4 regions of the Parabacteroides sp. AF39-10AC genome follow, and region 3 is predicted to be linked to each of the others. Evidence: riboswitches for the same ligand, from Rfam matches in the RefSeq annotation. Region 3 holds a riboswitch; each other region holds the start of a gene.
What was found. A riboswitch is a leader RNA that binds a small molecule or an ion and turns the genes downstream of it on or off. The one in region 3 is predicted to bind cobalamin.

Region 1 (6,266 bases), on a different contig from region 3:
AACCGCACGTCGAAGCCTGCCTTTCCACCGCTCCCTATGACCTTAGTCGTGGGTGGTCCAGCCTCCAAAGAGCCGGCATCCACCTCGTCGGCGATACCCACGCATAAGGATACCTCCACCGTCTTGCCTCCACCCGTAGATGGACGGGGCGTATCGAGACGATCCTCGCAACTTGACATTCCTAACATCCATACTATTGACATCATGATCAATACTGCTTTTTGTAATTTTATTCCTATGACCTCCATACCTGCACGTGCTTTTTCACTACTACATTTCACATTTTTTTGCTTCAAACACGCTGTCTCTTTCTTACGTAGAAAGAGACAATAAAGAGAAATCGCTCTTTATCCGCTGTTTTTCAATCCCTTGGAAATGTTAATAGGACAAGGCACGTCACGCTCGACGGCTCACTATTGTTTGTCTTTTTAAATTTTGATAAAAGATTTAAGCACTCTCCTTGCCTTTATCAGCAATTTGAGCTACTTTTACACCCGAAAACGGATATTTATCCGTCATTCTGAAAGTTGTCTCTTTCTACGTAAGAAAGAGACATTTTTTTTCTCCCTACTTCTTTATTCTCAATCACTTCTATTTTTCGATTCATTTTACATTATCGTTTTTTTTACCGTTTGTCTCTTTACATCTCACTACTCATTTAACATTTAGGACTTACTGTCCGGAAAGGCACGCACGAGCTAGCACGATTCCCGACGGAAGAACCGTGTAAAGATCCATACATGCAAACTTCATATTGTTACATGACGTTGAATTGATTCACATTCTCCCGCGTTTCGAATTGACGGTCATAGAACCGCTCACAATAATCAAGTAGGAGTTTTATATTGTCTGTAATCAGTGATTTCGTATGCTTATACAACACCTGTACTCCACACAGCCGTAGAAGTGACAGGAATGGTGGAATTAAAGTTGTATGTATCTTTCAAGCAATTACAGGAAAGCCGACGAAGCTAGCTTACTTTAAAACAATGGATTTGAATGGAAAAAATTCATAACTATGAATGAAGAAAAACATAGTTATGAATTGAAAATTTCATAGTTATGATTTTTCAGTATCAAAATAGGCAAGTAATTCTTCTATCGTTTGGGTGATATAGGTACCGCCGGAAGTCTCATGGATGATAAAGTGGGTGGTCTTTAAATCGCCAGTCTCAATCCAGATATTCGATTCCACTTCCCGATTCGCCAAAATTCCGTTTCGCTGGAGCGCTTTACGCACCATAGCGTATTTCTGGCCATGTCCAACGAGGCGGATCTGTCGGGAGAATTGATTATCTATACGGAATAATCCGGTATCCTTATCGAAAACAATCCCTTTCCGGGCGAAGAAATTGCTTAGATGACCACTCAATGCCAAATCCTCGGGGGTACCGGTAGAGATACCATTCGCTTTGTCCATTAACCAGATCTTATCCGATATCTGGAGAGCCAGCTCCAAATCGTGAGTGGACATAAATATCGTCTTATTCGTTTTCCGGGTTAGATGATGGAGTAATTGCATAATCTCTACCTTGCTGGGAAAATCAAGGAATGCGGTAGGTTCATCCAAGTAAATAACCGGAGTCTCCTGAGCGAGCGCCTTAGCGATCATCACTTTCTGGCGTTCTCCATCCGATAAGGTATGGACCATGCGGGATGCTAGTTCCTCAATGCGGACAAGGGCGATGGATTCTTCCACGATCCGCTTATCATCCTTGCTCAACTTGCCCCAGAAGCCGGTATACGGGCTACGTCCCATCCCGACCAATTCCCGTACCAACATATTCCGGATCTCACATTTATCGGTCAGCACGACACCGATCGTGGTGCTCAATTCCTTATCGGAATAAGCATCTATATCTTTTCCTAGGACCAATATTTCCCCATCTAATTTAGGTTGGAAAGCCGATAACGTGCGCAATAAAGTAGACTTCCCCACCCCGTTAGCACCCAGCAAACAGGTTAATTCACCACTATAGATCGTAGAGTGTATACCTTTAGCTACCAGCTTTGTACTACTCTTAGAATGGTAACCGATCGAAAGTCCGTTAATATGAATCGTATCTTGTTTCATCTTACTCGTTCAATTCATTCTTTCGTTTTCTAAATAATACCGAAGCCACTACAGGAGCACCTACTAAAGCGGTTACCGAGTTGACAGGTAACGCTCCCTCGAACCCCGGCATACGGGCGATCAAATTACAGATCAACGCCAACGCCGCACCTGCGAATAAGACCGCAGGCATTAAAATCCGATGGTCGGAAGTTTGAAATATGGCCCGGCATAAATGCGGAACGGCTAGCCCCAAGAAGATAATAGGTCCGCAATAAGCCGTGACAATCGCCGTAAGGACCCCGGCCGAGGTGATAACCAACAAACGGGCCCGCTTGATATTAAGTCCCAAATTGCGTGCGTAGCTATCCCCAAGAAGCATCAAGTTCATGGTCTTGATAAGCAGGAACGAGAGAGGGATCAAGATTGTCATAAGAATCACGAACAACGTCATCTGATTACCGGAAACACGGGCGAAACTACCCAATCCCCAAATCACGTATGCACGGATATCCTCCTCGACGCTAAAGAATTTAAGTACACCGATCACGGCGTTTGCCACGTAACCGATCATCACACCGATAATCAACAACGTGACATTTCCTTTTACCTTTTGGGAAACATACACGATCAGCGCCATCACGGATAAGGAACCGATCACGGCCGCTATCGATAAGGCGATCTCCCCCATAAAACCAAGTTTACTCAAGGCAACGCCCCCTAAACTACCGCTTAACAACACCACAAAAGCGACACCCATGCTCGCTCCCGAACTGATACCTAAGACCGAAGGTCCGGCCAATGGATTACGGAAAACGGTTTGCATCTGTAAGCCGCTGATGGATAAGCCTGCTCCCGCTACCAACGCTGTCAATGCCTGTGGTAGTCGGGATTTCCAGATAATATTCTGCCATGTAATAGGCTCATTTCCTGAATTCCAGATAATATGCCAAACCGATTGAAGAGGAATAGAGACTGACCCCAACACCAAATTCAAAAAGATTAGAACAAAAATAGCCGTGACAATCGCCAGCATCCATAGGGTATTTGAATGTCTCATCAGTGTTCCTTATTTAAGTCGAGAATAATAGACCGGCTCATGATCCGGTAATAAATCCGGATGAAAGATATGAAGCAAATCCGCTAGGACGATCTCCGGTTCTGTCGGCATACTCTCATAAAACGGCGTGTTCTTCATATTACAATAGATAATCCCTTTCTCCCGGAACGCACGGAAATCCGCATAACGAGGATCTTGCTCTTTCAATGCCTCATAGCTAAACGTTCCCGGGAAACTATTCACGATACGCCAGTAATCAGCATCGTCCGCTTGGTTATAGACCGTCTCGAAGTCTAATGTAACACCACCGGATCGCTCATCGTCTTTCAAGAAATAATCAGCGCCGGCATCCTTGAAAAGCTGTGCCAAGAAACTCTTTCCTCCTACGGCATACCAGTTTCCACCCCGTAACTCGCCACTAAAAACGATCGGACGTTTTTTAACCTTGCCATCCGCCGTAAGTTCCTTTAATTCATTATACCTCTTCTCAATGGCGGCAAAACGCTCATTGCCCTCTTTCTCTACCCCTAACAACAAGCCTATGAACTTGATCCATTCAGCTTGTCCCAATGGCGTAGTCTCCTTATAACCCAAATGGGGAATCAAGGGGATACCCACGTCTTTCAGCGTCTCATAGCCTCCCCGCTTGAATGGCGATACAAGGATCAAATCAGGATTCATACTCATGATAACCTCGTTATCGAAATTTCCCTCTATACCGATCTTTGCGGTTTTACCTTCTTTCAGGCGTTCGTTCATCTCTTTATTGAACAAATGCCGTGTACTGGTAATCCCAACGACCTTATCCAAAGCACCCAATTTAATAAAATTCGATAATTGCAGGGAAGTCATACAGATAACGCTTCGGATGGGAAGCTCTATCATCGTATAATCAACGGGAATCCCCGTGGGTTTCGAACCTCTTTTTACGAACGCATAATGAAACGTGGTGCTTTCCTCGTTTTGAGGATCTTGAATATCAGCCAAGACATATTGATCCGCATAGGTAAGCTTGAATCCTTGGGCGTATAAAGGCTTAACCTGCTCTTGCGAGAATGCGGATTGCTCTACGGAAGCCGTCTTCCCTATTTCTCCTTTTTCACGGATACCTGAAGTACATGATAAAGTCAATACCGATAAAAGCAAGCATCCACCCGCTATAAACTTATTCATAATCCTTGTTTAATTGACAGTTGATCATTGACAGTTACTCTCGTCCTGCTCCACGGGACAGCAACATTTATTTATGAACCGGCAGGTCTTCTGACTTACTTCCATTCTGGACGCCTTCCCGATTACGAAACCAGTGGCCAAGGTATTGTCCGAATGTTTAGAAGTTCACAGCAGCGTGGTCTGTCCGGGATTCTCACCCGGTTCCCTTTTAATCCGCCTCCCGGAAAAAGAGATAAGCGGAGCCTATTACAGCGACAAAAGTAGTAAGAATATTTGTATACATCCGCAATTTTAAGGACTTTTGCGTTTCAAATAAAAACAGATACACATGAATCATCCTATTCACTTCGTCTCATTAGGTCCCGGTGATCCGGAATTAATTACGCTGAAAGGGCTTAAAACATTACAAAAGGCTGATATTATCTATTGTCCTGCTACACAAGGCAAGCATGGAATCATATCTCGGGCGACGGATATATTGAAAGCTATTGAGGTAGACGAATCCTTGATCCATCCGTTTATTTTGCCAATGAGTAAGGAACGGACAGATGCGTTAAACGCTTATAACGAATTGTTTCTGGATGCCCAAGCTGAATATTTGAAAGGAAAACAAATCGTGATCGTCGCCGAGGGAGACGCTGGTTTTTATTCATCTATACAATATGTATACGATAAATTCGAGGAAGCAGGAATCCCGGTCGATCGAATCGCAGGAATTCCGGCATTTATAGCGGCAGGTGCCTTGGCCGGGATACATATCGTAAAACAAGAGGAGCAAATTAACGTAATCCCCGGGACTGCGTCGTTCGATGAACTTTCGGCAAAAATAGAAAATGGAATGATCATCGTCATCATGAAATTACCGGGTTGCCAAGAGGCTATTCATACTTGTATCCGGCAGTATGCGGATAAGGCGGTTTTTCATTATTTCGAGAATGTTGGAACAGGAAAAGAATATTATACTACTGATATCACCACTATACATTCCAAGGATTTCCCCTATTTCTCCCTACTGATTATCCAACCTCGCTAAAAGAAGAAGGCTGCCCGGAGAGTAACCAAACCCGGACAGCCCATCTTATTACGCTACATGCAATATATGCTTAAGCTGATCGATATGGAAACGAAGTGTATCCATATAAGGTTTCACTGAATTATGATACATGATCGCTTTTGCGTGCATATCTTCCAACTCGCTTACTTTACGGTTCGCCTCACGCATTTTACAAGCGTTGTAGCGAATACCCGATACATGTCCTTTGATATCCTCGATCGCTTGGTTTCCCCGGTTGAAGATAGACTCTGCTTCTTCCGGAGCGTATACCGTATAGGCTTGGGCAACGTCATCCAGTAATGCCTGTTGATAAGAGCCGGCTATCGGGAGCAATTGATGGATCGCATGATGACATAAAGAATGAACCTCGTTTTGAAGCTTCTTCAATTCTACTTCCCACTTTGATTCACATACTTCATCCAATTGTTTGACTTCCGCTACGACACGGCCGCTAAACAATTCCACTACCATCTTTTCCCATGCTTCTGCTACCCACGATTTAGTAGCAAATGTAACCTGACTAAATCTTACTGTTGACATAACCTTAAATTTACATATTATATTGCTAATGTTATTAATCTCTTATCTGTTTCAATTTATCACACTCAAATCATTTTATCTTTCTTTTTATCGTTGCGACACCACAAAATTAATCAAATTATCATAGATGGATAATTTTAAAGACTATTTTATAATTCTTTAAGAGTGCGACAAGCAAAACGTATGATTTTTGCAAAGTTCACTTTACAAAAAGTTTAATTTCAAGCCTAACAGCTATCACAAAAAGCAAGATCATCGCCATCTTCGCACAAAAATATCAAAATAACACAATCTTATTATTCCATAAAGGGGGAAAACCTTGTTCCGTATCATTTTGTTATTATAATAAATTAGATTTACTTTGTTCAAACTATATAAACTTACAT
Region 2 (6,266 bases), on a different contig from region 3:
CCTCGAACACCGCCTGTAATTTCGTCTCATCCCGGTAAGCCTCGGCCAAACGGATAAACGCCTGTGTCTTGGGAACGAATCCTCGCTTTAGCTCCTCGCTCACCTCGACCGCCCCTTTCACCATCAAGGAAGAGACGATCGGGACAACATTTCGAAGACCGGTCTTCTTCTCCAACTCCGAGATCGTCAATTTCAAAACCCCGCTAAAAGCATCCAGTACCGCTTGCTCGTTCGGGCGCAAGGGGGCGGTGGCCTCGAAATCCTCATTATAAGTAACCGCCGTCTCGCTTTCCAACTTTAAGCCGGAAGGCAAGGCCGCCTTATACACGTCGCCCAGCTTACATATATAATAAGAAGATATCCATTTCCAGAAACGGAGTTGCGGACGGCGGAGCACCGGCGTGGCATCCAGCAAAGCGTAGATCTCCTTCGTCTCAAAATCGGATACCGGTTCCCGGTCGTGTACCTCCATGACGATAGCCGTATAATATCGTTTCTTCCCGAAATGCACGATCACCCGGCAACCGGGAGTCACGGCTCTCTCCAGATCTTCGGGTATCCGATAGGTATAGCTATTCTCCAAAGGAAGGGGAAGTATGACGTCCGCGTATTTCATTCAAACAGGTGTTTCATTACGAGCCCAAAAATAACAAAAAAGGCCGGACTTCTAAAGCCCAGCCTCTCTCATTTTATTTTCACCTATTTAGAACAAGATCGCTGCCGTGATAGACCATCCACGGTTCTTTCCGGCACCGTCGGAGAGGTTCACCTTCTCAATACTATAGTTATCAGTCAGTCCCAGACCATAATTGAAACCCACCTGCAAGTGGCTGATCAGTTCCACGCCGGCACCGAAGTTAAGACCTGCGCTGAAATTCTTCGCCTTCACCTGATCCGCTACGGAACCCGGGATATCCCAAAACTTATCACCGCCTACACGGAAACCGATATACGGACCGGCTGCCAGATACGCCTTGACGATCGGTAAGCCGAATTTCCATTTCAAGTTGACCGGAACATCGATATAATCCGTCTTCATCGAAGTCTTCACCCCGCCAGCCGAGGTCGTTTCCAAACCCTTTTGCGAATACAACACTGCCGCATCGATCCCGACACCCACCAACGGTAAGGTCGTCTCGATCATCGGACCCACTTGGAAGCCGGTTACGTTATCCGCTTTCAACACGTCCGAGTTGAAATGAACAGACGATATATTCACACCTCCCTTGATACCGAATTTAAGCTGAGCGTTCGCCGGAAGCGCCATCAACGCTAGCAAGGCAACCATAACAAGTCCCACAATTTTCTTCATATTCATACTTCTTTTGTTAATTACTCGTTGCAAATAAACGCACTTTTCTAATAATAAACAAATATTCTCTATAGAGTGTTCACGGAATACCCCAGTCCTTTAAACGCAAAGAAAGCATGCATCTTACACACGGAGCTCATCCCGTCGGTCAGATTCATGCTTCTTTCCCTAATTATTATGGCAAAATAATTATCCGAAACCATGAGACGACTTGATAAGAAAACCTTGGATAAAGAATAGTAAAAACCGGATACGGTTCTTGCGTTCTCTTCCGGCCTTTCCTCGAAGCCGTCGAAAATATACACGCCTTGCAGGTCTTCTGACTTACTTCCGGTCTTAAGCGCCTTCCCATTCACTTGAATGAACAGTGGCAACAGTATTGCTCAACCCGTTTATGAAGCTTACAGCAGCGGGACTGTCCGGGATTCTCACCCGATTCCCTTTTAATCCCTATCCGGCGATTGCCGAAAGGGAACAAAGCATGTAGCAAAGATACATAAAGTTTTGATGTAGCCTAACACTTTCCACAAAAAATATCCTTATATTCCCGGTTCCTGATATAGCATAAAGCCGCCCCGATAGCCGTGCGATACTCGGCATACTCCGGTATCTTGAAATGGACATCGCACATCTCCTCCAGACGGGGGAAAATATCCGGGCATTGTGGCAAGCGAGTTAGGTTACCGATCAATACGATATTCTTGATATCGCCATTTAACGAGGCGAAAACAGCTCCTTGCCCGATGGTCTGCAAGACCATATGAACGATACCGAGAGCGATATCCTCAACCTTAGCGTTCGCGTCCACTTTTCCGAAAATAGAGGCTGTCACGTCCAGCGGCAGGCCGGGTAACGGATGCGGCGTAATATCCCGGATATGCAAGTCGATATCATTCAAGGAACCGTGCTCGGCCAAAGACGCTATTTGGTGAAAGTCATGCGTTTTCAATAATAGCTTAGACAAGCCGAGGATGGTTCCGCCACCGATACCCAATCCCCCGATATGCTCGATCGTGGAGCCTTGTACCTTGACAAAGGAGGTACCCGTTCCCATGCTGACCACCAATAGACTGTCCAGTCCCGTATTATATTGCGCCCCTAGCCCATTCGCAAGGAACTCATCCGTCTTCGCAGTTGGTAAGCCATATAAAGGTTGATCGATATAAGCACTACCTACACCTGTCAAGATCACTTTCTCTATATTCGAGAGCGAGATGTTATTATCATAAATATATTTACCGAAGGCCCCGAATAAAGAGGTTACCGGATCGGTAGCTTTCACGAACATCGGGTTCTTGATCTTCTTATCCTCCACGCCGACGATCTTGGTCGTGCTACCTCCCACATCTATACCTATAACGATTCCCATGATTCTTTCCCTTTTTAATTGAATAATCGCTACAAAAGTACATAAACCCGCATACAATACTAAAAAAGGCCGGACAAAATCAATTGTCCAGCCTCTCTTTATTTAAAAACCGTAAGGCCTAAACTCTATTTATTCGCCTAACAAGATCTCAAGGATCTGGCAAGCTGCCTTCGATACGGAAGTACCCGGGCCAAAGATAGCGGCAACGCCAGCCTTATACAAGAAATCATAGTCTTGAGCCGGGATTACACCTCCAGCAATAACGATGATGTCCTCGCGACCTAGTTTCTTCAACTCCTCGATAACCTGCGGAACCAACGTCTTATGACCAGCGGCCAAAGAAGAAACGCCCATTACGTGAACGTCGTTCTCCACAGCTTGACGGGCAGCCTCGGCCGGAGTCTGGAACAACGGTCCCATATCTACGTCGAAACCACAGTCCGCATAACCAGTAGCGACAACCTTAGCGCCACGGTCGTGTCCGTCCTGACCCATCTTAGCGATCATGATACGAGGCTGACGGCCTTCTTTCTTAGCGAATTGCTCGCAAAGCTCGCAAGCTTTCTGGAAGTCTGCGTCTTTCTTAGTTTCTGATGAATACACGCCTGAAATAGTTCTAATGATTGCTTTATAACGACCTACAACCACCTCGCAAGCATCGGAGATCTCTCCCAATGACGCACGCAAGCCGGCAGCCTTAACAGCCAACTCTAATAAGTTGCCCTTCTTCGTCTTCACGCACTCCGTGATATCAGCCAAAGCTTTTTGAACAGCGGCTTCGTCACGGTTAGCACGCAACTCCTTCAAAGCGGCGATCTGCTCGTTACGTACGGCTGTATTATCGATCTCTAGGATATCGATCGGATCTTCCTTCGGCAAACGATATTTGTTAACACCAACGATGGTCTGAACACCAGAGTCGATACGAGCCTGTGTACGAGCGGCAGCTTCCTCGATACGCATCTTAGGAAGACCTGTCTCGATGGCTTTCGCCATACCACCCATGCTCTCGATCTCTTGGATCAATGCCCAACCTTTATGTACCAACTCATTCGTCAAAGACTCTACATAGTAAGAACCAGCCCACGGGTCGATCTCCTTACAGATCTTAGTCTCTTCCTGAATGTAAATCTGTGTATTACGAGCGATACGAGCAGAGAAGTCGGTCGGCAAAGCGATCGCCTCATCCAATGCGTTCGTATGCAAAGATTGTGTATGTCCTAATGTAGCGGCCATAGCCTCGATACAAGTACGTCCTACGTTATTGAACGGATCTTGCTCGGTCAATGACCAACCGGAAGTCTGGCTATGTGTACGCAATGCCAATGATTTCGGGTTCTTAGCGCCGAAGCTCTTCACGATCTTCGCCCACAACATACGAGCCGCACGCATCTTGGCGATCTCCATGAAGTGATTTACACCGATAGCCCAGAAGAATGACAAACGGGGAGCGAACGCATCCACATCGATACCGGCGTTGATACCGGCACGAAGATATTCCATACCGTCGCACAACGTATAAGCCATCTCGATATCAGCCGTAGCACCAGCCTCCTGCATATGATAACCGGAGATAGAGATAGAGTTGAACTTCGGCATCTTCTGAGAGGTGTACTCGAAGATATCAGCGATAATCTTCATGGAGAACTCAGGCGGATAGATATAGGTATTACGTACCATGAACTCTTTCAAGATATCGTTCTGGATCGTACCGGCCATTTCCTCCAACTTAGCACCTTGCTCCAAACCTGCGTTGATATAGAATGCCAATACCGGAAGCACACCACCATTCATGGTCATGGAAACAGACATCTTGTTCAAAGGAATACCATCGAACAACACTTTCATGTTCTCCAAGGAACAGATAGATACACCCGCTTTACCTACATCACCAACCACACGTTCGTTGTCGGCATCGTAACCACGGTGAGTCGGAAGGTCGAACGCAACGGACAAACCTTTCTGACCGGAAGCCAAGTTACGGCGATAGAAAGCGTTAGACTCCTCAGCGGTAGAGAAACCTGCGTACTGACGGATTGTCCAAGGACGCATAGCGTACATACCGCTGTACGGGCCACGTAGATAAGGAGGCAAACCAGAAGCATAGTTCAAGTGCTCCATACCCTCCAAGTCTTCTTTTGTATATACAGGTTTCACCTCGATATGCTCGGGTGTTTTCCAATTGGGCTCGATACCATTGGCTTTTGCCCATTCGGCAGCGTTTGTAGCTGCGAATCCGGCATTCTTTATATCTATGTTTTTAAAATTTGGTCTCATAATTGTTTATACTTAAGCGATTCCTAATTTAGCGTTGAATGCTTTCAATGTCTCAAGCACATTGCTCTTTACATTTACGAACTGGTCGATACCTTGAGCCTTCAAGTCGTCCGCGCAAGCAGGAGCTCCGGCTACAACGAATTCGGCACGTCCGGCCAAAGCCTTGTAAGCGGCAGGAGCGAATTCAGCATACTCGTCATCACTAGAGCAAAGAACCACGATCTCGGCACCAGCCTTGACAGCAGCCTCAACACCAGCCTCAACCGTATCGAAGCCTAAGTTATCAATTATCTTATATCCGGCACAACCGAAGAAGTTAGCGGAGAACTGTGAACGAGCCAAACGCATCGCCAAGTTACCTATCGTCAACATAAATACCTTCGGAGTCTTGCCACTCTTCTCTGTCGTCATACGCAAAGCCTCGAATTCAGAAGCGCCGCGAGAGAAATCTAGAGCCGGGATCGTTGCCTCACCGCAATGACCACCGCCACAACAGCAAGAACCTTTTTCTTGAATCTTATCGGCAGCTACTTCCGTGAAGTTAGGATACTGGTTAGAACCCAACAATATCTCACGACGGGTAGCAACCGCTTTCTTACGAGCTACATTCGAAGCGTTAACGGCATTCTGGATCTCACCTGCGTTCACGGCAACGGAGAATCCTCCTTTTTCCTCAACCTCCAAGAACAACTTCCAAGCGACATCAGCCAAGGAATTCGTCAATACCTCTACATAATAAGAACCGGCAGACGGGTCAACGACCTTATCCAAGTGGCACTCTTCCTTCAATAATAATTGTTGGTTACGTGCGATACGCTCGGAGAAATCGTCTGGAGTCTGGTAAATCTTATCAAACGGGCGAACCGTGATAGAGTCTACGCCGGCAAGAGCGGCAGACATAGCCTCAGTTTGAGAACGAAGCAAGTTTACGTGAGCATCGTAAACCGTCATGTTCCACTCTGAAGTCTGTGCGTGAGCAACCATCTTGCAAGCGCATTCGCAGGCCGGCTTATAAGCGGCTACGATCTCGGCCCACAACCAACGAGCCGCACGGAACTTAGCGATTTCCATGAAGTAGTTAGAGCTGATACCTAAATTGAATTTGATTTTCTTGGCAACCTCGTCAGCGGTGAAACCAGCCTCGGTAAGTTTTGCCATCAATTCGTTACCCCAAGCCAAGGCGTAACCTAATTCCTGAGAAATGTAAGCGCCAGCATTGTTGAAAAGGAACGCATTTACAGCCAATACACGGTAGTTAGGCAAAGCCTGTCCAGCTTTGAGCACAGCTGCGGCACCTTCTACCCACTC
Region 3 (6,266 bases):
TCTATCGGATTCAGCCCCCGCGAACCGGTTTGCCCCACAGCCGAAAAGGCCGATAGTAAGCAAACCATACTTAAGTAAAGTGTTCTTTTCATGTAAATGAATTTAATTATTAATTAATACGGAATTTAAAGACCTTCCGGTCTCCATCCTTTTCTCCTGTCAACAGATAATTCCCGGAGGGAAGCGATATAGGATAAAGTTCGTGGGGAACTCGAGCTATAAAGGTTCTCAATATTTTTCCTTCCATTGTCATTAAATAAAAATGATATCCATCCAAATGCTCCAAAGACAATGTCCCATTTTGATAAATTACCCGACTACCACTTGCGGATAAATATTCATTACTTACTGGATTCGATATTTTTTCTACTGTATAGGTATCTATTATATCCAATCCATTCAGCACCTGTATCTCTATCGTATAAACACCGTCTATGTCTAAATTTTTCAATGGAACCAAAATTTTCCCAGAAGAGCCTTGTAAGCTCACCGCTCTTAATTCTGTGATTATATTACCTTCGGCATCGATTACATAAGTAGCGATTCTTTTATGACCACTATCCTCATTTCTATAAACACGAACTTCATAAGAGGTGGCTTCCTCTACTTTCGGAAAAGTTAAAACAGCATCAAGACCATTGAAATCTATTTCCGGAATAACAACTTCCGTTATCGTTACCTCGCAAACAGCGGTATATCCGCCATCTACCGATTGGGCTGTTATTTTCACCACACCGGGCTTGACACCTGTTACGACCCCATCTTCTACGGTTGCTATGCCTGTATCGGAACTACTCCAAGTAACCTGCTTATTATCAGCGTTTACAGGAGAGATACCAGCTACAAGGGTTGCGTTTGCTCCTGCTTGTAAACGCAAAGAAGACTTATTGAGAGAAATGGATGTTACGTGTATCACTGGGATCTCGGGTTCATCCCCTCCACCTCCAGAAGGTATTGTCGCAGCGACAAAGACATCCCCGGGCTGAGTTCCTTCTGATGTATTCATATTCCCATTCCAACTCCACACATCCCAACAACCATCCGTTAATACACGGCTTGTCGCACCTAAACCAGAATAACTAAAATTCGAGGTTTGACTACTTCTCACAAAATAACTCCAATAACCATAATACCAACCGGCTTGCCAATGAATGCCATTGCTACAACTCCAATAGTCATAGTCATAAGATGGATATCCATATCTTTCCGCATTTATCGGGTGATAAATAACTCCTGTTTGAACCCCTTGCCGAATGGCGGCCGCAACATCCTCTGCCGGATGCTCAGGGTGAGAAGTTTGTCCCAACAGCGGATTTGTGATAGGAGGTTCAAATTTAAACGCATTTTTAGGCTCAGACTTCGCTCCCTCTAGATCATAAGAAATATTAAGTATACTCTCACCATACCCGATTCCATCGATCGTATATCCCATCCAGCCGGTGTATTGGGTGAGCAATACCAATCGCGGATCTGCTTGAGCAATCGCCACGATCATATCATGTCCGGTAGCCTCGCCATCCCAGCGATATCCCCAAACCATGGCATCCGGGCGATTCCCATCATGCCATTCAATCACTAAAGCGGCTTTATTGCTACCATTACCAACCCAATATTGGATGTCATCGAAAGTAAAACTGGCATCAGCTCTTAATTGAGACTCCTGCTTTGTTGAGATATTCCTTGCGAAAGGATGCGGTTGACCTTGAACCAATACCTGCGCATAGGCTCCCACTACGTAAAAAGCCATTACAAAGAAAAAAGATAAAAACTTTCTCATAAGCATAATATTAATGTAAAACTCCAAAAAACAAATACACTGAATGATATAAAAGGACATGGCTTTAACAGGCTAACACAAAATAAATCGTCCATAGTTCCCCACGAACTACGGCATAACTTACCCTATCCAAATTACCTCTTTAGAGCAATGTTCTTTGTATTCCATATTTGAATCATACGCTAAACCCCGGTAGCGTAAAATCGCGGCGGTTATCCGGCATTGGCAGGTCTTCTGACTTACTCCACTTTAGAACTTCCTTCCCGTTCCTTCCGGAAACAGTGGCAATGAGTTGATGTCTAAAGCTTTTTTGGAGCTTACAGCAGCGGGACTGTCCAGGTTTCTCACCTGATTCCCTTTTAATCGCCGTACCCTGAATAAAGTAGGCGAACCAATACGTTGGCAAATTTATAAAAAACAATTCAAATTATCGACAAATTCACAAAATGCTTTCTTCCCCCAACCATCACTGATCATTCATGGGTATTCGCGACCCTCAAAATACATATTTGTAGGTATTGCCGAGACTAATAAGATATCGGATATTTGCTTTCGTTATCAAACTATAAAAACAAATAGAAATGAAGACTATAGGAATATTCTACGGCTCGTCTACAGGAACGACGGAAGGGATCGCGAAACGTATCGCGGAGAAGCTGGGTGTGGAAGACAAAGATATTCATGACGTATCTAACGCTTCTCCCGCTGATGTGGCGCCTTATGAAATCTTGTTATTAGGCTGTTCCACTTGGGGCGCCGGAGATTTGCAAGATGATTGGGATAGTTATCTAGGGAAACTGAAAAAGCTGGACTTAAGTGAGAAAACCGTCGCATTATTCGGTTGCGGAGACTCAGCCTCTTTTAGCGACACTTTCTGTGACGCCATCGGCACGATCTATTCCGACCTGCGAAATACAGGTTGCAAATTCATTGGCGCTGTAGATGCTTCGGGATATTCATTTGACAGTTCCACCGCCTGCATAAACGGTATGTTCGTCGGACTTCCTCTGGATGAAATGAACGAGGACGATCAAACGGAAGGGCGGATCGACCAGTGGTTGGCATCTATAAGGAAAGAAGGAATTGAATAGACGCACACTTTTACATACATAACTGTTTAACCTTAATATTGCAACGTTTGCGTATTCAACTAGATTGGTTTAGATTTATGAAGAGGTATGTGGCTCAAACATACCTCTTTCTTTTCATCTCAGTTTCCTGAATTGTTTCTTTATCCAAAAATAATAGCCGGTTATCGCGAAGATCGTCCCCAACAAGGAAACTAAGCAAGTCAATATACGGGTAGTCATTCCCCCCCACGAGCCGACGTGTACGGAATAAATCCATCCTCTTATCTTCCCCGATTTCGGGAGATCTTTATATAATTGGACTTCCGTAATCTCACCCGTTGCAGGATCAAAGGAGTAACGGTCGCTTCCTCTTGTATTTCCATAACGGGCCGTAGAAACCGTAGCGGAGCCATCTTGGATCGTGATTGAGTTAAAGTCCGGATAATGGCTTTTCAATGCCGATAACACCTCAGCCCATTGTGTGTAATCCGTCTTTTTCTTCGCAGGTTTCCTCGCGCCGGAAGAAGCTGGAGCATGATGCGCTTGAGGCGGGTTTGCACTAATACCGAAGACACTATAAAAGGCATTTCGATACCAGCCAAACGACCATGTTAATCCGGTTAACGCTAAGATAAGCAGGAGCGATGCCGCATAGAATCCCCCGGAGACATGTAAATCATAGAAGAAACGGAACCAACCAGCCTTGGTCTTTACTTTCAACCGGTTTCTCAATACTTTTTTATTACGGGGATACCAGATAACAATTCCACTCATAATAATAATCGCCAAGACCAAAGTCGCATAGCCAACTATTGATTTTCCCCAAGAAAAACTTCCATCCCGTTTATACTCATCAAGTAACCAACGATGAAGACGCATCATTTTCAGGAAAAAACCTTGTCCGTCATCCATCCCGGTCACCTCCCCGGTGTAGGGATCAATAAAACCCGCGGCCTTTTTCCCCGGTAATACCAGTTGATAAGTTCGTCTCGGGTCAGACGATACCCGAATACCGTTTATTCGAACCGAATCGGGTAATTGTTGGCGCGCCGATTCTATCAAGGCGGCAGGCGAGAGAGGTTCCCCTTTTACTTCCTTTACAAAATAACGGGAAGGGTAGCCTAATTCTAATATCTCTGTCTCAAAGACGAGAATCGCCCCGGTCAGGCAGACAATCGCAATAATAATGCCAAAAGGTATCGATAGCCATAAATGTACTTTCGCAAAGAATTTTCTCATTTTCCGAATAATTGTTTAATCCCGTCATATATACCCGGAACCGCTACCGTTCCATGGTTCTCGTCGGGAAATGATTTACTAAAGAAACGCAGGTTCTCCGCTTGCGGTAAAAGCTCCGAAAGAAGATAACTCACTTTGTCAAGATGAATGTCCACCCGGTCCGTCCTTTTTTTAGACGCGACACCGATATACAGGCTTTTCCCTTTAAAATCCCGGCCTGCAACCAAAGCCTCCGCCTCCCGGACCAACCGCCCCTGATCCCACCACAAACTAGGGTCGACCGCTAGATAGGTATCAAATAATTCCGTATGACGAAGAAACGTATTCAAGGTGAAAAGCCCCGCATACGAATGACCGATAAGCATATTCCAGCCGTTCGTGCGATAGGCACTATCGATAGCAGGGCGAAGTTCTTCCGTAAGAAACTTACTGAAAGCCTCACTTCCCCCTCCTTGCGGAATCGCATCTATGGAGATTTTACCATCCCGTCCGGCGGCTGAAGCGGTAGGCGTAAAATCACGTGTCCGATCCGTATTTAATACCCCGACAATAATACAGGGAGGTAGATATTTACCTCTACCGGATGCCAACGTTTTCCTTATGCCTACCAGCGAATGAAAGAAAGAATCTCCATCTAGCAGGTAAACAACCGGATAGCGTTGTTTCGTATCCATATTATAATGCTCCGGCAGGTGTATCCAATAACTCCGGTCTTCTTGCAATACGGTAGAGTACAAAACCAGTTCCTTTCCTATACAAATATCCTCCTGGCTCCGCAGGGTTAGCGGGAGCAGGAGGAATATTAAAAGAATGTGAGTCCGACTCATACTTGCTTATTACTCTTGAGCGGCAGTCAATTTACCTACACCACTGATTTGCTCTGCCTCAACGGTAAGACCTTTTGTTGCGGTAGCTGTCTTCGGATCGATACGATACACGGCAGGTTGACTTCCATCGGTAGTCGTAACCGCCATATAAGCGATACCATCCTCCGAGAACGGAGTATTGCCAAATCCGGAAATAACATCCGTGGAAGGCAGCCCCTTCACGTAAGTAAGACTCTTATCCTCTCCTTTATAAATAGCCAACTCTTTCGCGGCGAATCCGGATTCAGTCAACGGACGATCATACATCAACAACAAGAAATAATCTTCCGTGATATGCCAACAACGCAAGAATGCCTTACCACCCGTCTGTGCCTCCAAATTACAATAATAATCAGGATCAAACCCCTCCGCGTTAGCCTTAATACGAACTACACCGGCCGGCAAAGTCGTTTTCTGTACCTCCGCGGTCATCGTCTTGGCATAGCTGGGCGAGAACACATACACATCGCCGTTGTCTGCCGTCCAAATGGTCTGGTAGTATTGAGAACGGTTACGTCCGCAAGCATAACTGATCTTATCCGTCTTTATCAGTTTCGGGTTCTCGAATTTCTCGTTCGCATAAATAGCGACCCAAGCCTCGTTCGGATATTGCGTCCATTGCAATTCCCCTTTTTCGTAAGCGCCACTACCGCTTCCTCCGGATTCAGTCTTTACCAGCTCCGGGTATTTAACATATTTACCTCCCTCCGCTTTCACGCCGTACTTACTCAATCCCATCGGGATAGCCGCGGAATAGATCCGGCCGTTCGCTTGGAGAATACCCGCTAACGTAACAAACTCGCCATTTCCCAAATAATTCTCCGACAAGATCGTATTCGTGTTTGTCGTAAACGTCTCTTTGGCCACATCCAGATAAGAGAGCAAGAAACCTTTAGGCAGATAACCATTCTCGTCCGCATATTCCTCACCCAGATCACCGGTAGAAGATGTAATGATATAGTCACCGTAGATACCATAAGAAGTAAACCGCTTGATCTCGTAAGTATTATCACGCTCCTTAACCTTGCCTTCCGTATTCAGTACGTATGAAGAAGTAACACCGGCATTTCCTTGATTGTAAACCAAACGATACAAATATTTATCCTTATAGAAGATCCATTGCGTACCGCTTTCCGTAGTGAGTCCGTTGTTTTTAGCGGAGATAGAGCCATCACCCAGCGTATCGGCTGTCAACAAGTAATTCGCGTCACCGACAGAAGCGGCAACTACATAGCTCGAAACCGCCTCCGAGGTCGATCCTCCGCCATTTCCATTCCCGTTGCCTCCGTTATCCGGGTTTACAGGATCGTCGTC
Region 4 (6,266 bases), on a different contig from region 3:
CTCAACAGGCTTATTCAGATATGACGGGGATCTCGGATGAAACGATCGCTTTAGGATATGCGGTTGCCTATCCGTTAGGTGTGATCGGCATTATCTTGTCGATGATTTTTATCCGTTATGTTTTCCGTATCTCTTTTGCGAAGGAGACGGAACAATTGGAAGAAGAGACGGATACGGAATCGGGAGGAGAGGCTGTACCTATCTCTTTGGTGGTGAAGAATCCGGCGATTTTTGGTCGTAGCGTAAGTGAGCTATCTAAATTGTTGGAACACCGTGAATTTGTTATTTCCCGTATTTTACGTAACGATACGAATCGGATAGAGATCGTGGCGGGGAACACGGTATTGAATGGGGATGATAAGATTTTTGTTATTACCGCAGAGCATGACGTGGAGGCGATAAAGACTTTTATCGGTCAAGAAATACAGATGGATCGTAAGCAATGGATTCCGGCGGAAAGCCAGTTTATCAGCCGGCGTATTTTGGTTACCCGGTCTGAAATCAACGGTAAGCAATTAGGGGCTTTGCAGTTACGCCGTTTACATGGAATTAACGTGACTCGGATCAATCGTGCGGGGCTGGAGTTGGTAGCTACTCCTAATCTGGTCTTGCAAATAGGCGACCGGGTGACAGTGGTCGGTAGTGAATTGGCGGTGGAGAAAGTTGCCGAGACGCTGGGTAATTCAATGAAACGCTTGAATGAACCTAATTTGGTGACTATTTTTGTTGGTATAGTTTTGGGTATTATCGTGGGAAGTCTTCCTATTAGTTTTCCGGGTATTCCTCAACCGGTGAAATTAGGATTAGCGGGAGGTCCGTTGATCGTTGCGATATTGATAAGCCGGTTCGGTTATCGTTATAAATTGGTTACTTATACCACGCAAAGTTCTAATTTACTATTGAGGGAATTAGGAATCACGTTGTTTCTCGCCTGCGTGGGATTGAGTGCGGGTGAAGGTTTTGTCGATACGATAGTCAATAAGGGTGGTGTAGCTTGGATCGGTTATGGTTTTATAATAACGTTATTGCCTCTACTGATTATCGGTTGTGTGGGAAGGTATTTTTATAAACTGAATTATTTTACGTTGATGGGATTGATTGCGGGAAGTACGACCGATCCTCCTGCGTTAGCCTATTCCAATATGGCGGCAGGAAATGATGCGCCGGCGGTTGGATATGCGACGGTTTATCCATTGACCATGTTTTTGCGTGTGTTGACCGCACAGTTAATGATATTATTCTTTTATACATAGAATAAATATTTTGTTGTTAGTAATGTTTAGAAAAGTGTAAACTCCCTAGCCTTCCGCCGAAGTGATTCGCCGGGGGGCTTTTTTGTTGCTAATCAAAAAGTAAACATGTATCTTTGCGGCCAATCAAGGTGTAGATGTTATCGATTCCGATAATAATCAGTAAAAGGGAATCCGGTGCGAGTCCGGAGCTGTACCCGTAGCTGTAAGTCCTTGGAGCCCCGGCAAATCTTGTTGCCACTGCCTATCGGATAGGCGGGAAGGTAGCCGACAGAGGGTGGACGAGCCAGAAAACCTGCCATGATTTTGTTATGCGACGTTTCGGGTGAAGACGTTGGTAAATCTAAATGTTGCTATGCGAGATTTATATCTTATAAGATGCCTATGCGTTTTTAGCGCATGGTTATTCTCTTTGGGTGTCGCTTACGGTCAACAGATCGATACGACGGCCTATCACGAGCTTTCCGGGGTGGAAGTGGTGGAGAAGGTACGTCCGTCGGTCACCCGTGAAGGTACGCCTTTGCAAATTATGGACCGGGCGGGAATCGATCGCTTGGGAGTACAAGACCTATCCGAGGCCGTGAAACGCTTCTCGGGAGTTACGGTACAGGATTATGGGGGGATCGGAGGATTGAAAACGGTCTCGGTACGTAGCTTGGGGGCGAAGCATACCGCCGTCAGTTACGATGGGGTGACGATTACGGACGCGCAAAGCGGGCAAGTCGATATCAGCCGTTTCTCGTTGGATAATGTGGAGATGGTTTCCTTGTCAATCGGGCAGTCGGATGACATTTTCCAAACGGCAAGGGTGTATGCTTCGGCAGGCGCCTTGAATATACAAACCGGAAAGCCCACGTTTAAAGACAAATCGTTTCATACTTATCTTAAGGTTAAGGGAGGTTCCTTCGGGCTTTTTAATCCTGTGCTGCATTATGATCAAAAATTAGGAAAGCGTTGGAGCGCATCCTTACATGGTGATTTCGTGCGTGCGGATGGACAATATCCCTATACATTAATTAATGGGGAATTGGAAACGAGAGAGAAGCGAAGAAATAGCGATATCCATTCTTTCCATTTGGAAGGTAATCTATTCGGCGATTTTGGAAGGGGAGGCGAACTTTCCTTTAAGGCGTACTATTTTGATTCGGAGCGGGGGCTTCCCGGTTCTGTTAATTTATATAACAAGAACACTTCTGAACGATTATGGGATAATAACTTTTTCGTGCAATCGGGGTATAAGAATGTTCTTAATGAGAAATTTACGCTACGGGCCATGGCTAAGTATAATTATGCTTTTACTCGTTATTTAGATATAAATGATAAATATGCTGCGGGCGAACAAGTCGATTTGAATACACAGAATGAGTATTATGGCTCTGTAGGTTTGCTGTATACTCCTATAAAGTATGTATCGGCGACGTTGACTACGGATTTAACTCGCTCTATGCTGGACAATAATTTTGTGAACGGCCCTAATCCAAAGCGAATGGCCTCTCAATCAGTACTAGCGGTGCAATATAAGAACAGTCGATTCACGGCTACCGCTAGTTTATTGGGAACATATATCACTGATAAAGTGGAGCAAGGGGAAAAACCGGATGATAAGAGGCGTTTATCCCCGGCTGTAAGTTTGTCTTGGCGGCCATTCTCGGAAAGTACTTTGCGGATACGTGCCTCTTACAAAGATATATTCCGGGTTCCTACATTTACGGACTTGTATTACCTCCGTATGGGAAATACAAATTTGAAACCGGAAGAAACTTCCCAATATAATGTAGGGGTAACATGGAGTTCTTCCTGTGGGGATTGGCTGCGGCATTTCAGTATTTCGGCGGATGGATATTATAATACGGTGAAAGATAAGATCGTGGCTTTACCTACCATGTATGTTTGGAAGATGATGAATATGGGCGAAGTGGATATTAAAGGGGTAGATGTAAATTTATCTACACAATTCCGATTGCCCTTACGAATGAGCTTGCTTTTGGCTTCCACTTATTCTTTTCAATACGCGGTTGATGTGACAGATCCGGAAGCTAAGAATTATAAGGATCAGATTCCTTATACACCTCGTCATTCTGGCACGGTTTCCGTAACCTTGGAAAATCCATGGGTAAATGTCTCTTATATACTGACTGCGGTTGGTGATCGTTATGCATTGCCGCAAAATATAGATCGGAACAGGATTGATTCTTATATAGAACAGAGTATTTCTATAAATCGAGATTTTCGTTTTCGATATTTCGGTTTGCGTTTGCAAGGTGAATTGTTAAATCTTGCGAACGTGAATTATGATGTTATTCAGTATTATCCCATGCCGGGCCGTTCTTGGCGTTTAAGTATTTGTTTATCCTATTAGTAAACTATAAAAGTAAAGTAATGAAAAAGAAGAATTTAGTTTGTGTCTCTGCCTTGTGTGCATTGATGTCTTTCTCGTTTGTCAGCTGTGATGATGACAATGAGCCTTCACTGAACATACCAAATGTATCTGTAACTAATGTCAGTTTTACGGATGAGAATCCGGAAGCTTTAAAAGTTAGCGGAACCTTAAATTGGACAGCTCCGTCTTCTGTTGACAATGTAACAAAGTACGTGATTTATGGTTCCTCTGATGGAACCGCTAAAGATATGAAAATTGCGGAGGTAGAAGTTGGAACACATTCATATGCTATTACGGATGTCGTAAATATAGGCTATTTATTAGTTATAGCCGCAAATGCGGAAGGTGAGTCTTCTGTTTATGCTTCCGTAAGAGTTATTGATTTTGTGAAGGATAGTTCTTTCATGGCTTTATATTTCTTGAATTCGGGCAATATGGGAAATAACAACTCTTCTTTATATATGTACGACATAGAAAAGGATGAGGTTGTCCCCGATTATTTCTTGGCTCAAAATGGCAGGGGGCTGGGAGATACGGCACAGGATATGATCGTGTATGGCGATAAGATGTATATCGCGGTATATGGAGAGTCTACGATAGAAGTGACAGATCTGAAGGCAAAATCCATTAAGCAAGTCAAGACAGAGGGGCAGCCCCGTTATATGGTATCAGAGGGTGGAAAAGTCTATATTAGCTATTATAATGGATATGTCGCTCGTTTGGATACCGCATCCTTGGAGGTTGAGGCGAAAGTAAAGGTCGGACGGAATCCGGAACAATTGGCGGTATCTTCTAATAAATTGTTTGTCTCAAACTCCGGAGGTATGGATTACAGTACCGAGGTTGGGTATGATAAAACGGTATCAGTGGTTGATCTGTCTACTTTTACAGAGATAAAGAAGTTGGATGTAGTATTGAATCCCACACGGATACAGGCGGATGAGCAAGGAAATGTATATGTGGTTTCTATGGGTAACTATGCGGATATACCCAATACGGTACAAAAGATAAATACGGAGACTTATGAGGTTACTTCCCTTACGAATTGTCCAAACGCAACGGAGATGGCCTATGAGGATGGCAAGCTATTTCTGTTCTATGCGCAATGGGGAATGTCTAGCCCTGCATTTTTAACATTTGATACAAAGAGCCAATCTGCGGGAACGAGCTTTATTACAGATGGAACCTCAATACAATCCCCTTATTCAATCAGTGCCGTGGGTGGAAATGTCTATGTCGCAGAGTCTGATTATAAGAATAATGGCGATATCTATTGTTTCGGAGGTGACGGTAAATTGTTCAAGAAGTTTGAGGCCGGTTTAAATCCCATGAAAGTAGTCCTCGCTCAAAAAGATAATATCTAATGCGATTACTGATTCTCTTAGGGTTCGCTTTCTGGATGGTGGCATGTACGCCATCCGGAAAGCAAACTTCTTCCAAGGAAGCTCTTTCCTCTGATAGTATTCAATATGCCCAAGGTTTCACGGTTCAGCGCTTTGATACCTATATAATGGTGGAAGTTCGTGATCCGTGGGATAGCACCCGTCTGCTTCAACGCTATTTATTGGTAGACCGGACAAAGTCGGTTCCCGGCGGATTACCCAAAGGGACGATCGTGAAGGTCCCGGTAAAAGATATTGTGATTTATACTTCTGTCCATGCGGCTATTATTGATCAACTGCACGAAACCGATAAGGTTATAGGCGTTTGTGAGCCTCGTTATATGGATACTCCTGCCATACAAGAGGGTATACAGGCCGGAAGAATCGCTGATTTAGGTGAGGCTACCTCTCCGAATATAGAGAAAATGATAGAGATCGGCGCGGAACTCGTGATAGCTTCCCCATTCCAGAACAGTAGTTATGGGCCTGTCGAGAAGATAGGGATACCCATTATCGAAGGAGCCGACTATATGGAGGCATTTCCTTTGGGGCGTACGGAGTGGATTCGCTTTTATGGTTTGCTATTCGGAAAGGAAGAGATGGCCGATTCTATATTTAAAGAAACAGAGCAAGCCTATTTGTCTCTAAAGGACTTAACCGCAAATATAGATAATCGTCCTACTGTTTTGTCGGAGAAAAAGTTCGGCTCTTCGTGGTATGTACCATCCGGAGATAGTTATATGGCTCATCTTATCGAGGACGCCGGAGCTGATTATATGTTTAAGGATTTACCGGGTGCCGGAAGTACCCCCTTAGCGTTTGAGACCGTGTTTGATAAAGCGATCCATGCGGATATTTGGCTTGTTAAATATAATCAGTCTTCTGAGATGACCTATAACGATTTACGCTCCGAATATACTCCTTACGAGAATTTCGACGCTTTTAAAAAAAAACGGATTTATACCTGTAATACAGGTGCAGTTCCTTATTACGAGGAATTCCCTATACATCCGGAATATTTATTGAAAGATTTAATCTGGATTTTCCATCCGGAGCTAGTATTCGGGTATTCTCCCCGTTATTTTAGAGAAATGCCCTGATTGTCTTAAAGGTTTCATATCTTTGTTGAAATGTCGTTTCTAGACAAATAAAGGTATTAGACTATGAAGATAAAAAAGGTATATGCTGATGCTTTAACTACATTAGCGAAGGGAACAGATGCCGGGATTTACAGGTTGAATCCCAAACGAGTTG

Region 1: linked by a shared signal. The riboswitch ahead of DW033_RS00025 (ABC transporter substrate-binding protein) and the one ahead of DW033_RS09230 (Ig-like domain-containing protein) in region 3 are both predicted to bind cobalamin.
Region 2: linked by a shared signal. The riboswitch ahead of DW033_RS10925 (porin family protein) and the one ahead of DW033_RS09230 (Ig-like domain-containing protein) in region 3 are both predicted to bind cobalamin.
Region 4: linked by a shared signal. The riboswitch ahead of DW033_RS18480 (TonB-dependent siderophore receptor) and the one ahead of DW033_RS09230 (Ig-like domain-containing protein) in region 3 are both predicted to bind cobalamin.

The regions. Positions count from the first base shown of each region.
Region 1 is NZ_QTLP01000001.1:3,356-9,621, forward strand. Features, by position in the region: gene DW033_RS00010 (DUF4906 domain-containing protein) at 1-206, opposite strand, end outside; partial or broken gene DW033_RS25255 (AraC family transcriptional regulator) at 776-874, opposite strand; gene DW033_RS00015 (ABC transporter ATP-binding protein) at 1,061-2,074, opposite strand; gene DW033_RS00020 (iron ABC transporter permease) at 2,076-3,113, opposite strand; gene DW033_RS00025 (ABC transporter substrate-binding protein) at 3,123-4,286, opposite strand; cobalamin riboswitch at 4,349-4,548, opposite strand; gene DW033_RS00030 (precorrin-2 C(20)-methyltransferase) at 4,615-5,319, shown strand; gene DW033_RS00035 (hypothetical protein) at 5,368-5,880, opposite strand.
Region 2 is NZ_QTLP01000010.1:73,958-80,223, reverse strand. Features, by position in the region: gene priA (primosomal protein N') at 1-616, opposite strand, end outside; gene DW033_RS10925 (porin family protein) at 704-1,312, opposite strand; cobalamin riboswitch at 1,604-1,807, opposite strand; gene coaW (type II pantothenate kinase) at 1,827-2,681, opposite strand; gene scpA (methylmalonyl-CoA mutase) at 2,811-4,958, opposite strand; gene mutA (methylmalonyl-CoA mutase small subunit) at 4,971-6,266, opposite strand, start outside.
Region 3 is NZ_QTLP01000008.1:38,653-44,918, forward strand. Features, by position in the region: gene DW033_RS09225 (DUF5074 domain-containing protein) at 1-92, opposite strand, end outside; gene DW033_RS09230 (Ig-like domain-containing protein) at 110-1,777, opposite strand; cobalamin riboswitch at 1,984-2,188, opposite strand; gene fldA (flavodoxin FldA) at 2,359-2,868, shown strand; gene DW033_RS09240 (PepSY domain-containing protein) at 2,983-4,086, opposite strand; gene DW033_RS09245 (alpha/beta hydrolase) at 4,083-4,913, opposite strand; gene DW033_RS09250 (DUF4374 domain-containing protein) at 4,923-6,266, opposite strand, start outside.
Region 4 is NZ_QTLP01000024.1:9,468-15,733, forward strand. Features, by position in the region: gene DW033_RS18475 (putative transporter) at 1-1,253, shown strand, start outside; cobalamin riboswitch at 1,363-1,568, shown strand; gene DW033_RS18480 (TonB-dependent siderophore receptor) at 1,606-3,609, shown strand; gene DW033_RS18485 (DUF5074 domain-containing protein) at 3,630-4,994, shown strand; gene DW033_RS18490 (ABC transporter substrate-binding protein) at 4,994-6,112, shown strand; gene DW033_RS18495 (FAD-binding and (Fe-S)-binding domain-containing protein) at 6,176-6,266, shown strand, end outside.